Linked DNA regions of Halorhodospira halochloris. The protein of the gene in region 1 interacts with the protein of each later gene in a pairwise test. Links are inferred from orthologs where the notes say so. Each region holds a gene or a part of one and is shown on either strand. Other genes may lie near its edges.

Evidence for each region. Proteins that work in one complex are often made in the same cells at the same time.
Region 2: the proteins of def (region 1) and HH1059_RS05090 interact in binary tests that used the Escherichia coli proteins (3 or more experiments, as listed by UniProt). The link is inferred for Halorhodospira halochloris from one-to-one orthologs.

Annotation. Positions count from the first base shown.
Region 1 is NZ_AP017372.2:140,949-148,813, reverse strand. Bases 2,360-5,344 are described here. They hold def (peptide deformylase), read right to left. Parts: upstream 4,112-5,344; coding sequence 3,608-4,111; downstream 2,360-3,607. Other genes in these bases: dprA (DNA-processing protein DprA), read left to right, coding at 4,199-5,344; fmt (methionyl-tRNA formyltransferase), read right to left, coding at 2,671-3,603; rsmB (16S rRNA (cytosine(967)-C(5))-methyltransferase RsmB), read right to left, coding at 2,360-2,674. Also shown: HH1059_RS00700 (class 1 fructose-bisphosphatase), read left to right, coding at 1-178; HH1059_RS00695 (zinc metalloprotease HtpX), read left to right, coding at 209-1,162; more of rsmB, read right to left, coding at 1,373-2,359; more of dprA, read left to right, coding at 5,345-5,356; HH1059_RS00670 (Smg family protein), read left to right, coding at 5,353-5,823; HH1059_RS00665 (DNA topoisomerase I), read left to right, coding at 5,933-7,865. UniProt on the Escherichia coli protein: Removes the formyl group from the N-terminal Met of newly synthesized proteins. Requires at least a dipeptide for an efficient rate of reaction. N-terminal L-methionine is a prerequisite for activity but the enzyme has broad specificity at other positions.
Region 2 is NZ_AP017372.2:1,098,528-1,104,734, reverse strand. The notes cover bases 2,431-5,203. They hold HH1059_RS05090 (aspartate-semialdehyde dehydrogenase), read right to left. Parts: upstream 4,442-5,203; coding sequence 3,419-4,441; downstream 2,431-3,418. Other genes in these bases: leuB (3-isopropylmalate dehydrogenase), read right to left, coding at 4,569-5,203; HH1059_RS05095 (motility hub landmark protein FimV), read right to left, coding at 2,431-3,395. Also shown: tRNA pseudouridine(38-40) synthase TruA, read right to left, coding at 1-789; more of HH1059_RS05095, read right to left, coding at 816-2,430; more of leuB, read right to left, coding at 5,204-5,639; leuD (3-isopropylmalate dehydratase small subunit), read right to left, coding at 5,847-6,207.

The DNA of each region.
Region 1 (7,865 bases):
CCTGATGTACGAGGCCAACCCCATGTCCATGATAGTCGAACAAGCTGGCGGCCTGAGCAACACCGGAAGGAAACGGATCCTCGACATCCAGCCTGAAGAAATCCACGAGCGCGCCCCGGTCATTCTGGGCTCTAAGCAGGAAGTCGAGCGCGTCATCCAATTCCACCAGGAGGCTTAAACCTCCTGGTCAGCCGAGGGCAGCTCAGCAGTGCCGGCGATAAACCGCAGCGAGTTGATTCAGCGCCGCCTGGAAAACTTTCTAGGCACCTGCCTACTACTCGGATCGCTGGCTACTCTGGCCGGGCTGCTGGGCTATCTGTTTGCTGGCTGGGCTGGCCTGCTGTGGACTGCGGCTATGGTAGCCGTGGCCGCAGCGGCTCTATCCGGCGTCCCAGCAACCATAGTTCTACGCCGCTCTGGGGCACTGCCCCTGGCCCATTGGCAAGCGCCCCGGCTCTACCAGATCGCCAGCGAACTGGCCCGCCGCGCCGAGCTAAAATACGTCCCTTTACTCCACTACATCCCAGATGAACAGATCAACGCCTTTGCAGTCGGCAGTGCCCAGCGCGGTAACGGCGGCATTGCGATAACAGAGGGGCTTTTGCGGGCTCTTAGCCTGCGCGAGACGGCCGCTGTTATTGCTCACGAGCTGAGCCATCTGCGCCATGGCGATACCCGCATGCTCGCCCTCGCATCGTTCTTAACAAACGCTATTGTCTACCTCGGCCTGTTTGCTCAGCTTACGCTGCTGATTGCCTTTCCTTGGCTGCTCGAGCACGAGCAGGGTATCCCGCTGATCTCGCTGTTTATAATTGTCATATCACCGACTGCGGCACTACTGCTGCAGCTTAGCCTGTCGCGCAATCGCGAATACGCAGCAGACCTCGAGGCGGTTGCCTTAACCGGGGACCCAGAGGGCTTGGCTCAAGCTCTCGAGGTCCTGGAGCACTATCAAAGCGCCTGGCTGGAGAGTATTTTCGGTAAAAAACGCAGGCTGCCGCTACGGCATCGCTGGTTGAGCAGTCACCCGCCTATCCAGGAGCGCATAAGGCGTCTGCAGGATTTGACCAACCCGCCGCCGACACCGCCAGTGATAGGGATTGACTGCAGCCATGAGAGGGCTGACGGCTGGGTTCAGATTCCTGTGCGGCGGCTACGTTAAGAGAGGCTTGCCAAGACTTTCGCACCGATAGAGTTAGGACCGTTAGGACCCTCTAACCCCTCTTAGTCTTGCTGCCCCGGTGTGGAGGACGCCGTTAATCCATCCCTGGAGCCTTCATGGCGCCATCCCCTGGCGCCAAGACCTCCACACCGGGGTAGCAAGACTAAGAGGGGAGCTTATAGGCGCCCAAATAGGCAGCAGCTTATCCCCTCAAAGGGCTTCTTTGCGGAGTAATGAGTAGAAAAAACCGTCGGTATTAGCTGCATTGCCGGGCAGCAGCTGCAAACCATGCTCGCTCAGCTGAACATAATCGCTATACCGAGCAAGCGAGAGCGATTCGGCGTCAGCCTGCTCAGTAACGAAGCGGCCAATCACCGCATCGTTCTCTTGCTTGAGCACAGAACAGGTCGCATAGAGCAGAACCCCTCCCGGGGCCAGCACCGGCCAGAGGGATTCAAGCAAGTGGAGCTGCGCCTGCGCCATGCGCTCGACATCGTCTGGCCCGCGCAGCCATTTGATATCTGGATGGCGACGGATAACACCACTCGCGGTACACGGGGCATCAAGCAAGATACGGTGGAAAGGCTCGCCATCCCACCACGAACCTAGGTCAGCGGCATCGGCTGCGATACAGTGGGCCTCAAGCCCGGCACGGCGCAAGTTTTCCCGCACTTGCTGCAACCGCCGCGCCGAGCGGTCGACGGCAGTCAGCTCGGCCCGCGGGCAGTATTCAAGTATATGGACACTCTTGCTGCCGGGAGCAGCACAGGCATCGAGCACCCTCTCACCGCAGCCCGGCTCGAGCAGATATGGGGCCAGCTGCGCTGCCTCATCCTGCACTGACACCCTCCCATTAACAAAGCCGGGTAGCGCCTCAACCCCGCATGGCTGCTCAAGCACAAGAGAACTGGGTACCAGTTGACCCGATCTAGCTGTTAACCCGCAGCTACTCAGAAGGCCGGCATAATCCGCCCGGCTAAGCTGATCAAGATTGACCCGCAAGGCCATGGGTGGGTGCTCGTTACTAGCCAGTGCTATTTGCCGCCAGTTCTCAGGCCAAGCCTGTTTAAGCTCGCTTAGCAGCCATTCAGGGAAGGCCAAGCGCGCCGCCTCGTCAGCCGGCACATGGGGCGGTTCGCGGCGCAAGCGGCGTAATACAGCATTCACCATCCCGCTTGCCCGTGCCCGCTTTAGCGTCCGTGCTGCAGCAACACTTTCAGAGACTGCAGCATGGGGCGGTGTTGACAGGCCCACCGCCTCCCATGCGCCGAGCACTAACAGCGAGCGCAGAATTGAATCACGGCGCCAGTCATCGCGCTTGGTTAGTGCGCTGACCTGGGCCTCCAGCCACGTTAACCAGCGCAGTGAACCGTAAATTAGCGCTTGCACAAGCGGCCGGTCCTCGGCCTTTGCTTGCCCAGCAAATCTCGCCCAGGCTTCATCAAGGTTTTCCTTGCCGCTCACCACCCGCTCAATAACACGAACGGCGACGACCCGGGGCGGCTGACTCAACCTGCCAGCTCCCCTAAGCCTAAATCGTTGCCATTAAGATAAGCGGCTACAGCCTGCTCTCGCCCGCCAGCAGGCTTAAGGCGGGTTATGACCAGCCGACCTGCGGCTGTGGCAATAGCTATGCCGCGACTACTTATATCGACCACCCGCCCTGGCTCATCGCCCGCAACCCCGGAACTATGATGAGCCTCCTGCACCCGCACATCACGTTTGCCGAGTCGGGTTCGGGCCCCAGGCAGCGGATACAGGGCCCTGACTTGGCGCTCCAATTCCACAGCCGGACGCGACCAATCAAGCCAATAGTCGGCGCTGCCCAATTTGGCCGCGTAGGTTACTCCATCCGCGGGTTGTGCGACTGCGCTGATACTCCCTTCCAGTATTGCGGGAAGATGCTCAACCAGTAGCCGGGCTCCCAGATCAGCCAGTCGATCGTGCAGGCTCCCTCCGGTATCCTCAGGGCCTATCGGGGTACTTTCCCGGGCGAACATTGCCCCAGTATCCAACCCTTCATCCATGCGGATCAGGGTGATCCCGGTCTGCTTATCACCGGCCATCAGGGCCCGCTGGACCGGGGCCGCCCCGCGCCAGCGCGGCAAGAGCGAGGCGTGTATATTTACGCACCCACAGCGCGGCGCCTCAAGCACCGCAGCGGGCAGGATCTGGCCGTAGGCGACCACTACCATGAGATCTGGTTGCTGTGCAGCTATCGCCGCCGCCTCCTCGGCATCGAGCCGCTCAGGCTGTTTCACTGGAATAGCGTGCTTATCTGCAGCGACCTTGACCGGCGGGGGCTTCAACTTGCGGCCACGCCCTGCCCGCCGGTCAGGTTGGGTATAGACCTGGAGCGGCGGGTAGCCGGCGGCAACCAGCGACTCTAAGGCGGGCACAGCAAAATCCGGGGTGCCGGCGAAAATGATACGTGCGCTCATCGGCCTAACTAGCCACCCGCTCACGCTTTTCGAGCCGCTTGCGCACCCTCTTGCGCTTAAGCTCCGAGAGATAGTCGACAAAAAGTTTGCCGTCCAGATGGTCGATCTCATGTTGAATGCAGATAGCCAACAGGCCGTCTGCCGTACCCTCAACCTCTTGGCCGTCGCGATCAAGGCCGCGATAGCTGACCTCTGCTGCACGGGTAACCTCGGCGTAGTAGCCGGGCACAGACAGGCAACCCTCCTCGCGCACCACCTCACCACGGCCCTCTACTATCTGCGGATTGACTAATACTAGAGGCCGATCTCGCTCCTCAGAGACATCTATCACAATCACCCGCTTGGCAACACCTATTTGGGTGGCTGCGAGGCCGATGCCTGATTCGTGGTACATAGTTTCTAGCATGTCGGCGATAAGCTCTTCTATCGATTCATCCACCTCCACAACCGGTTGAGCTGGCTCGCGCAGACGCGGATCAGGAAAGACTAAAACTTCACGTTGGGCCATGGTGCCAAATCTACTTGCTGTTTAGACTCTTTCATTATACTCTTCCGAGCTGGTATCGGACACCTTAACTGCACACGGACAGTGCTCATGACAGAAAAATCGGATCACTCTCTTTACACCCTGGGACTCGCCCGAGTGCCCGGCCTAGGCCCAAAGAGGTGGCGACAACTTCATAAGGCGTTTGGCGAGACACCTGCCATCTTCCACGCCAATAAGCGCGCACTCCTCGCCCTGAGCATGCCAGAGGGGGTAGCCAATGGCATTCTTAATCCTGATTGGGACGGCGCTGGCGCTGACCTCGCCTGGTTGCGTGCCAAGGACAGCCACCATCTGATAACTATAGACGACCCCAACTACCCGGAAAAGCTACGCGAGATAGCCTCCCCACCCCCGGTTCTGTTCCTCGATGGACCGCCAGAATCTCTGCACCTGCCACAGATAGCAATTGTCGGTAGTCGCCATGCCAATGCTGCGGGCATCGAACTCGCTAGCGAATTCGCCAAGGCCTTGGTCCACAGGGGCTATGCCATAACCAGCGGACTGGCAACGGGTATTGACGCCGCAGCCCACCGTGCCGCTATCGAGGCTAACGGCGCAACCCTGGCGGTTATCGCTACCGGACCGGACCTAACCTACCCCCGTCGGCACCACCGCCTGCGTGATCAGATCGCTGCGCAAGGGGCAGTGCTTGGGGAAAATCCTACCGGTGTCACCCCGCGAGCCAATCTTTTCCCCCGCCGCAATCGCATCGTCAGCGGCCTCAGCCAAGGCGTGGTCGTGATCCAGGCCGGACGTCACAGCGGCGCTCTTATAACGGCTCGGATGGCCGCCGATCAAGGCCGTGAAGTATTTGCCGTGCCCGGCTCAATCCACGATCCACTGGCTCGCGGTTGCCACGCCCTACTGCGCCAGGGAGCCAAACTGGTGGAGTCTGTGTATGATATAATCGAGGAGCTGCCGTACTGGGAGGGTGGCGGTGACGAACAGCCTGAGCTGAACCTTAACTGGGACAACTCGCCCGAAGCTGATGTTACTATAAATAAATCTTTTGCAGCCGACAAAGAACAAGCCTTGCTAATGGCGGCCCTTGGCCATGACCCGGTGACTTTAGATACATTAATGTGCAGATCCGGATTGACGCTTGACCGGGTTTCATCCATTCTGCTCAATATGGAGATTAAAGGCTTAGTAGCTGCGTTACCCGGAGGCAGGTATCAGCGGCGCGGGCCAGAGGTCAAAAAATGAAACAGAACGTTTTCGAAGTCCTTATGTACCTGTTCGAGAACTACCTCTACAACGAGGAAGAGCCGGAAGATCGTGACTCGCTCGAGAGCGAGTTGCATGAAGCTGGATTTAGCGGGTTTGAGATTCGCAAGGCGTTTGAGTGGCTCGACGCCCTCGCCGACTCGCGCAGTCTTCCCGCATCGCCCTCCGGCACACCCTCGATACGCTTGTTTGGTGAACCGGAGCTGATGCGCCTTGACACAGATACTCGGGGGTTCATCCTTTATCTTGAGCAGGCGGGCATACTAACGCCGGAGAGCCGCGAACTAGTGCTGGATCGGATACTCGCACTGGATGATCACGAGGTGGATCTGGATACTGTCAAGTGGGTAATCCTCATGGTTCTTTTCAACCGCCCCGGTGAAGAAGAGGCTTACACTTGGATGGAAAACCTTATGTTTGATGTTCCAACTCATCTAGTCCATTGATTCGTAAGGCCGCCGGCTTGCCGGCGGCCTTCGACTTGGGCACAGGGATTGCAATACCACCCCGCCTGGCTCTATCGTTTCCCCTCCACTAAGTAGACTAAGCGAACGCATGGGAAAAAACCTGCTCATCGTCGAGTCGCCAGCTAAGGCGCGAACTATCAACAAATATCTCGGCTCAGAGTTCGAGGTAATGGCCTCGTATGGCCATGTGCGCGACCTTATCCCCAAAGAGGGGGCGGTGGATCCAGAGCGCGACTTCGCCATGAAGTACGCGCCAATAGATAAAAATCAGCGCCATGTTGATGCCATAACCAAAGCCCTCAAAAAGGCCGATGCGCTATATCTGGCAACGGACCCCGACCGCGAGGGTGAGGCCATCTCCTGGCACTTAGTAGAGCTGTTAAACGATGCAGGTGTCCTTAAGGATAAGCCGGTCTACCGGGTGGTTTTTCACGAAATCACCAAGACTGCGATCCAAGAGGCAATGGAGCACCCGCGCGGCATCTCCGCAGAGTTGGTCAACGCCCAACAGGCCCGGCGCGCACTCGACTACCTAGTCGGCTTCAACCTCTCACCGCTGCTGTGGCGCAAGATCACCAGCGGCCTCTCCGCCGGCCGCGTGCAGAGCCCGGCGCTGCGCTTGATCTGCGAGCGCGAAAATGAGATTGAGCGCTTCGAGCCGCAAGAGTACTGGACGGTCGAGGCCGATGCGACCAAAGGCGAACAGCCATTCACTGCCAAACTCTCCGTTTATGCCGGTGAAAAGGTCAAACAGTTTTCGATCACCAACGAAGAGCACGCCCGCGAGGTCGAGCAGACGCTTCTGCGCTGCGCTCAAGAGCAGGCGCAACAGCCCATAGATACCGCCGCGCCCAACGACAGCAGCGGCGTAATAGGTGAGCTGCGGGTTACCAACGTTGAGCGTAAGCAGCGCAGGCGCAATCCTGCTGCGCCGTTCATCACCTCGACCTTGCAGCAAGAGGCATCGCGCAAGCTCGGTTTCACAGCTAGCCGGACTATGCGCATCGCTCAACAGCTCTATGAGGGCATTGATGTCGGTGAGGGCGCAGCCGTTGGCTTGATCACTTACATGCGTACCGACTCCGTCAGTCTATCGCAAGAGGCGGTTGCCGAAATGCGCTCGGTTATTGCCTCACGCTTTGGCGAGGACAAACTGCCGAGCAAGCCACAGTCATATAAAACCCGCTCAAAAAACGCGCAGGAGGCGCACGAGGCCATTCGTCCCACCTCCGCGGCTCGTCACCCTGCTGAGCTTCGCGGCAGTCTCTCGCAAGAACAACACAAGCTCTATGAGCTGATCTGGAAGCGTGCCCTTGCCTGCCAGATGAAACACGCGACGATTAATACCGTAGCGGTCGATCTAGCTGCCGATAGCGACGACCGACACTTGCTGCGCGCCACCGGATCGACGGTTGCTGACCCGGGTTTCATGGTTGTCTACCGTGAAGGCACCGATGACGGCAAAGATGAATCGGGAGAGAAGTTCCTACCCGAGCTAAGCGAAGGAGAGCGGATCCCGCTCAACGCGATCCGCCCCGAGCAGCACTTTACCGAACCGCCGCCGAGGTATACTGAGGCTAGCCTAGTTCGCACCCTTGAAGAGTACGGCATAGGCAGGCCATCGACCTACGCCTCAATCATCTCGACCTTGCAGCAAAGAAACTATGTCGAGATGGACGGCAAGCGTTTCATACCCACCGACATCGGGCGCACGGTAAATAAGTTTCTTACCGAACATTTCGACCGTTACGTCGATTACGACTTCACCGCCAGGCTGGAAGATGATCTCGACGCCATATCGCGTGGCGAGCGTGATTGGGTTCCGGTCCTTAAAGAGTTCTGGGCTCCATTCGAGCAGCGTGTTGAGGAGAAGAAGAACGTCTCCCGCCAAGAGGCAGTCCAAGCCCGCGAACTTGGCACAGACCCTAAAACGGGCAAGCCGGTTACGGTGCGAATCGGCCGCTATGGCCCATTTGCCCAGCTCGGCTCGCGAGATGATGAAGAGAAGCCGCGCTTCGCTG
Region 2 (6,207 bases), 960 kb from region 1 along the record:
ATCGGCGTAAGCGGGCAAGGCATATTGCTGAGGATAGACAACCCCGGTCAAATAGAGTCCCGCCGCCGGTGCAGTTATGCCACTTCGCGTACGATCGCGCTCAACGAGCAGACGTCGCGGCCAATCGGTATCCCGCTCACCTGAGCCGACGGCAAGCAGGGTACCGGCGATATTACGTACCATATGATGGAGAAAGGCATTGGCCTCGATCTCAATGACCACCATCTGTCCACGGCGCCAAACATCTAGCCGGTAAACCTCGCGAACTGCATGAGGGGCCTGACAAGCAACGGCCCGATAGGCGGAAAAATCGTGTTCGCCGACCAACGGCTGAGCTGCGGTGTGCATCAGCTCAGCATCGAGCTCACGATGTGTCCAAGCCACCCGGTTACACCAAATTGCCGGCCGCGCCCGCCGGCAGAAGAAGTAGTAACGGTAGGCCCTGCGCACGGCCTTATAGCGAGCGTGGAAATCCCTATCCACCTCATAGGCGCAAATCACGCTAACCGCCTGCGGAAGGTTGGCATTAGAACCCAGGACCCAGGCATGCAGCTCACGCTCCACCGGAGGATCGAAGTGCACCACCTGGTGCGCGGCATGCACGCCGGCATCCGTGCGCCCAGCACAACTGACCTCAACCCGATCCGCGGCCACCTTAGATAGGGCTTGCTCAAGCACCTCCTGCACAGATAGGGCGTGGTGTTGGCGCTGCCAACCGCTAAAGCCACTACCATCGTACTCGACGATTAGCGCTATCCGCGGCGCTTGCCGGTCCTCAGTGCAGCCCAAACCGCTCTATCCGCCTTCCAAATAGTCTAGGAGCCAAGCTCCGAGAGGATCTCGCGGGCACTCTCGCGCTGGCTCTCGGTACCTTTTTCAATTACCTCTTCAAGCATCTCACGAGCACTTGCCTCATCGCCCAAGTCGATATAGGCGCGTGCCAAATCGAGCATAGTATCCGACTGATCGCCCTCGCCTGGCCCGAGACTCAACTCATCATCATCGGGCAGCTCATCCTCCTCGTCCGCTGAGCTCTCCTCGGTGTCGGCATCACTATCCGCGGCTTGCTCTGTCTGCTCAGACTCGGCCTGCTGCTCTGTTGCCCCAAGCAATTCATCGAAATCATCGCCGGACTCGCCATCAGCAGCACCTTGATCGGCGGGCTCCGCTTCTGCATCACCAGCGGCGGGTTGCTGATCAGGTTCAGATTCGTCGTCGAAGCCCTCTTCACTGAGCAGTCCATCGATGTCCATCTCTTCAAGCTCATCGTAGCCGCTGTCGGCATCATCTTCGCCCTGACCGAAGAGATCATCCGCTGCATCCTGAGCCGCTGCGCTCTGCTCAGGATCCTGCTGCATCGCCGGTTCAGGCTCCTGATCATCTTCGCCGCCAAATGCCTCATCCAAGCGCCGATCGAAGTCATCATCAGCGCCGGCTGATTGCTGACCCTCATCCTCATCGTCAAAACCAAGGTCCAGGGCCTCTAGATCAGGCTTGGAATCGAGATCATCCTCTCCCTCACCTGCTAAGTCGTTATCCCTAGCGCCGTAGGGATCGCCATCTGCCGCCGCTGCGGCGGTAGCAGCACCCGCCGCCAGGCCACCAAATAAGGGCGAATCAGGGGCAAATCGGCGACCGATATTAAGCGCCGTCTGCCACACCGGGTCGCTATCCGAGCGGGTCCGATCATAAAGCTCCTGAGCCTGATCCATGAAGGCATCGCGCTCATTTAGATTGGCCAGCACATCGAGAAGCTTCAGACGCAGATCGGCTCGGTGGGGCTCACGATGGATGCCCCGCTCAAGGATCTGACGGGCGTTATTAAACTCATCGTCGGCTATATAGTCTTCAGCCAAATCGAGCGGGTCACGTCGCGAGTAAGATTGCTCCTGCTCATCAGACAGGCCGAAATCCGCCGGATCAAAGCGCTTTCGCGGACTCTGCCGAGTCTGCATCTGCTTGCGTCGGCGGTAGGCGATTAAACCAGTTATCGCCGATATAGCCACCAGCGTTAAACCAAGGGCAATAAGGGCGCGCTGACGTAAGGTATCTTCCTCCCACAAGTGCGCCGCGGTTATATCCTCAGGGGCAACATCCAGCTCTTCGACATCAGCCAGCATGCTCGCCCACCAAGGCGCTTCGCCGCGCTCCTCCTCGGCTACCTCCGGTTCCGGCTCGGGCTCGGGTGTCGGCTCCGGCTCAGGTGCAGGCTCCGGCCTCGGCAACTCCTCCTCAAGCATCCCCACTTCGGGTATCGGTGCCCGTGGGGTCGGCTCTTGGGGCGGCGGCAAGATATCGTCCATAGACAAATCGAGGAGCCGCTCTAGGGCTTCAACCCGTTCACCTAGGTCACGCACCCGATCCTGCAGATTATCCCGCTCCGCCCGCAGGCTCTCGCGCTCTTCGCGCATGGCGGCGACCGCTCCCTGCAGGCGACTCAAATTGGCCTCAGAGGGTTCAAGGTCGGCATCAAGCAGGGCCAAGACCTCGTCTGTGCCCTTATCATCCATGGCCACAACCCGCAGCCGTGCCTCCCGCTCAGCAACATCCGGGACCGGCTCATCAATCTCTGGGATTGGTGCTTGCGGATCCCACTCCTCTGCAGCGGCCCGGCGCTCAGCAGGCGGCACCCAGGCAGCTAGGTGGTCCTCATAAATAGACTGAGCCTCAGCAGCACTCAGCTGCTTGATCTCTTCTTCATCCGGCAGACGCAGCCACCAACCGCTTAGAAGGTCGTTGACATTATCGTCGGCGAAGGCGTGAGGATTAAGTCGCTGGATTGCCAGCATGGTCTGAGCGACGGTCACCGAGTCGTCGGGACGGTGCTGCTCGGCGATGCTCCACAGCGTATCCCCCTCTTCAACCGGGCCATAGGCTGAACGGCCCCGCGCATCACGTTCGGCCTCTTCCTCGGCAGACTCAAGCTCAGCCTCAGCCTGCCGTTGCTCTTCTTCGCGCTCAGCCCGCTCACGCCTCTCCCGCGCTTCGGCTACCGTGGTCGGCTCCTCAAGCAGTAACGTGTACTCACGAGTCAGATCGCCTTGCGGCCAGCTAATGCGGACGAGGAAATCGAGCAGTGGCAGATCAACCGGCTCATCGCTGCTCACCTCGATATAGGGGGCATCCTCACCTTCGGTAACTATCTCGAAAGAGAGCAGGGAGAGCTCATCCTGACGTTGAATCCCGGCCCGTTCAAATACCCTACTCGGGGCCAGTTCGACCTCAAACTCATCCAGCTGATCGGTTTCTATGTCACGAAGGGGAATCCGCGCCGAAACCGGCTCTCCCGCTTGGGAGCGGGACTCAATGGTACCTAGTCGCGGTTCCGCTGCATGGGTTCCCGCCGCTATGCTTAAACCGGCTATAACGACGGCGACTTGGAATGCTTTGCGCACGACTCCCCTCCAAGCGCTGCTGATCAGATGTGGCGCTCGATCATGAGTTCTGCGATCTGTACGCTATTTAGCGCAGCGCCCTTGCGCAAGTTATCGGCAACCACCCAGAAATCCAAACCGCGCTCGTGGGTGATATCTTCGCGAATGCGCCCGACGTATACAGCATCGCGCCCCTCACCCTCGGTTAGGGCAGTCGGATAGCCCCCCGCCGCACGCTCATCAAGCAGCTCGATACCGGGTGCAGCACTCAACACCTCGCGCGCCTTCTCGACGCTGAGTTTCTCACGGGTCTCTATATGCACGGCCTCGGAGTGGCCATAGTAGACCGGCACCCTTACAGCGGTCGGATTTACCTTAACCGAGGAGTCTTCCAGGATCTTGACCGTCTCCCAGACCATCTTCATCTCTTCCTTGGTATAGCCATTATCCTGAAAGTCATCAATATGGGGCAGGCAATTAAATGCTATAGGCTTAGGGTAGACCTCGCACTGCGGCTCCTGTCCGGCAATGATCGCCCGCGTCTGAGCATCGAGTTCATCTATCGCCGGCTTGCCGCTACCTGAGACCGCCTGATACGTAGCCACATTGATCCGCTCAATCGCCGCCGCGTCGTGGAGCGGTTTTAAGGCCACCAACATCTGGATAGTTGAGCAGTTGGGATTGGCTATTATGCCCCGTTTCTTGTACCCAGCAGCGGCGTGGGGATTGACCTCGGGGATCACAAGCGGGATATCGTCGTCGTAGCGAAAGTACGAGGTGTTATCAATAACCACCGCACCGGCCTGAGCCGCCCGCGGGGCATGTTCAGCCGAAATAGACCCGCCGGCGGAGAACAGCGCTATCTGCACCTTGCTAAAGTCGAACTCGGCCAAGTCTTCAATGGTCAGCTGCTCGCCGGCAAACTCCAGCTGACCGCCAGCCGAGCGGCTACTCGCCAGAGGATAGACCCGACCTACGGGGAAGTTGCGCTCGGCCAATATCTGCAGCATCACCTCGCCCACCGCCCCAGTGGCGCCGACTACGGCTACGTCGTATGTCTTACTCATGGTCTATCGCGGCCCCCCGTTTTAGCTGAACTCCTTGCGTGGCTGCCAGATGCAGCCAACGCCGTTATAGTCGTAGTATGCAGTGCAAGTGTAACGCTTCATAAGCAGCTTGGGCACCCCCAAAAGCTTACAACCTCCCCACCACCGCCTCCCCCATCTCAACCGTCCCCACAACCCGACTCCCCCCCTGCAAATCAGCCGTCCGCAGCCCCTCCTCAAGGACCTGCCCGACAGCCCGCTCAACCCTCTCGGCGTGCTCCGACTTACCGAGGCTATAGCGCAGCAACATGGCCACCGACAAAATAGTAGCCAGCGGATTCGCCTTATCCTGCCCGGCAATATCCGGCGCCGAACCGTGCACCGGCTCATAAAGCCCCTTACCACGCTCATCCAACGACGCTGAGGGAAGCATCCCGATCGAGCCGGTAAGCTGCGCCGCGCAATCGGAGAGGATATCGCCAAACATATTGCCGGTGACAATCACATCAAACTGCTTCGGCGCCCGCACCAACTGCATAGCGGCATTATCGACATACATGTGAGAGAGCTCGATCTGCGGATAATCGGCGGCAACCCGCTCGACCACCTCACGCCAGAGTCCCGAGCTTTCCAAGACATTAGCCTTATCCACCGAACAGAGCCGTCCCTGCCGCCGCTCGGCGGCAGCAAAAGCCAATCGGGCAATCCGCTCAATCTCCGACTCACTATAAACTTCAGTATCGTAACCCTGCCGTTCACCACTCGGCAGCTCCCGCACCCCGCGCGGCTCACCAAAATAGATACCACCGGTAAGCTCGCGGACGATGAGCAGATCAAGGCCGGCAACCACCTCCGGGCGCAGCGCAGAGGCATCGGCGAGTTGCGGATAGAGCATCGCCGGGCGCAGATTGCCGAACAACCCTAGCTCGGCGCGGATCGCCAACAGGCCCCGCTCCGGGCGCACCTCGCGCGGCAACTCATCGTAGCGCGGCCCGCCGACGGCACCGAGCAGCACCGCATCGGCTGCCTGCGCCTTAGCTAAGGTCTCCTCCGGCAGCGGCTGCCCGGCGGCATCATAACCGGCCCCACCGATGGGCGCCGTATCCAGCTCACAATCGAGTCCGTGATTATCCCGCAGCGCCTCCAGAACTCGCCGCCCTTGCGCGACTATCTCCGGGCCGATGCCATCACCAGGCAGTAACAGTATCCTATGACTCATAACCTCTCCTTAAACCAATCACCGTCCCACCGCTCAGAAGAAAGATTTTTCGCGCGGCGTCTTTAGCAACTTCCTCGGAGCCATATAGCCTCCCCGGGTGTGGAGGTCTTGGCGCCAGGGATGGCGCCATGAAGCCTCCAGGGATGGATTCACGGCGTCCTCCACACCGGGGAGGCTATATGGCTCCGAGGAAGTTGCTAGAGACCCTCAACTAAACAACCACGGCGCTTCCTCGCGGCGCTTTTGCTCATATGCGCGGATAGCCTCGGCGTGCTCGGTCAGGGTAATACCGATCTCATCCAAACCCTCCAGCAGCATCCGCCGCCGAAACGGATCGACCTCAAACCCAAAACTCTCGCCGGCGGGAGTCTCAACGGTCTGATTACGTAGATCAACGGTAAGGCTGTAACCCGGCTCGGCATAGGCGGCGGTAAACAGCTTATCGACCGTTGCCTCATCCAGCACCACCGGCAGGATGCCGTTCTTAAAGCAGTTGCTATAGAAGATATCGGCAAAGCTAGGTGCAATAATGGCTCGAAAACCGTAGTCTTGCAGCGCCCATGGGGCG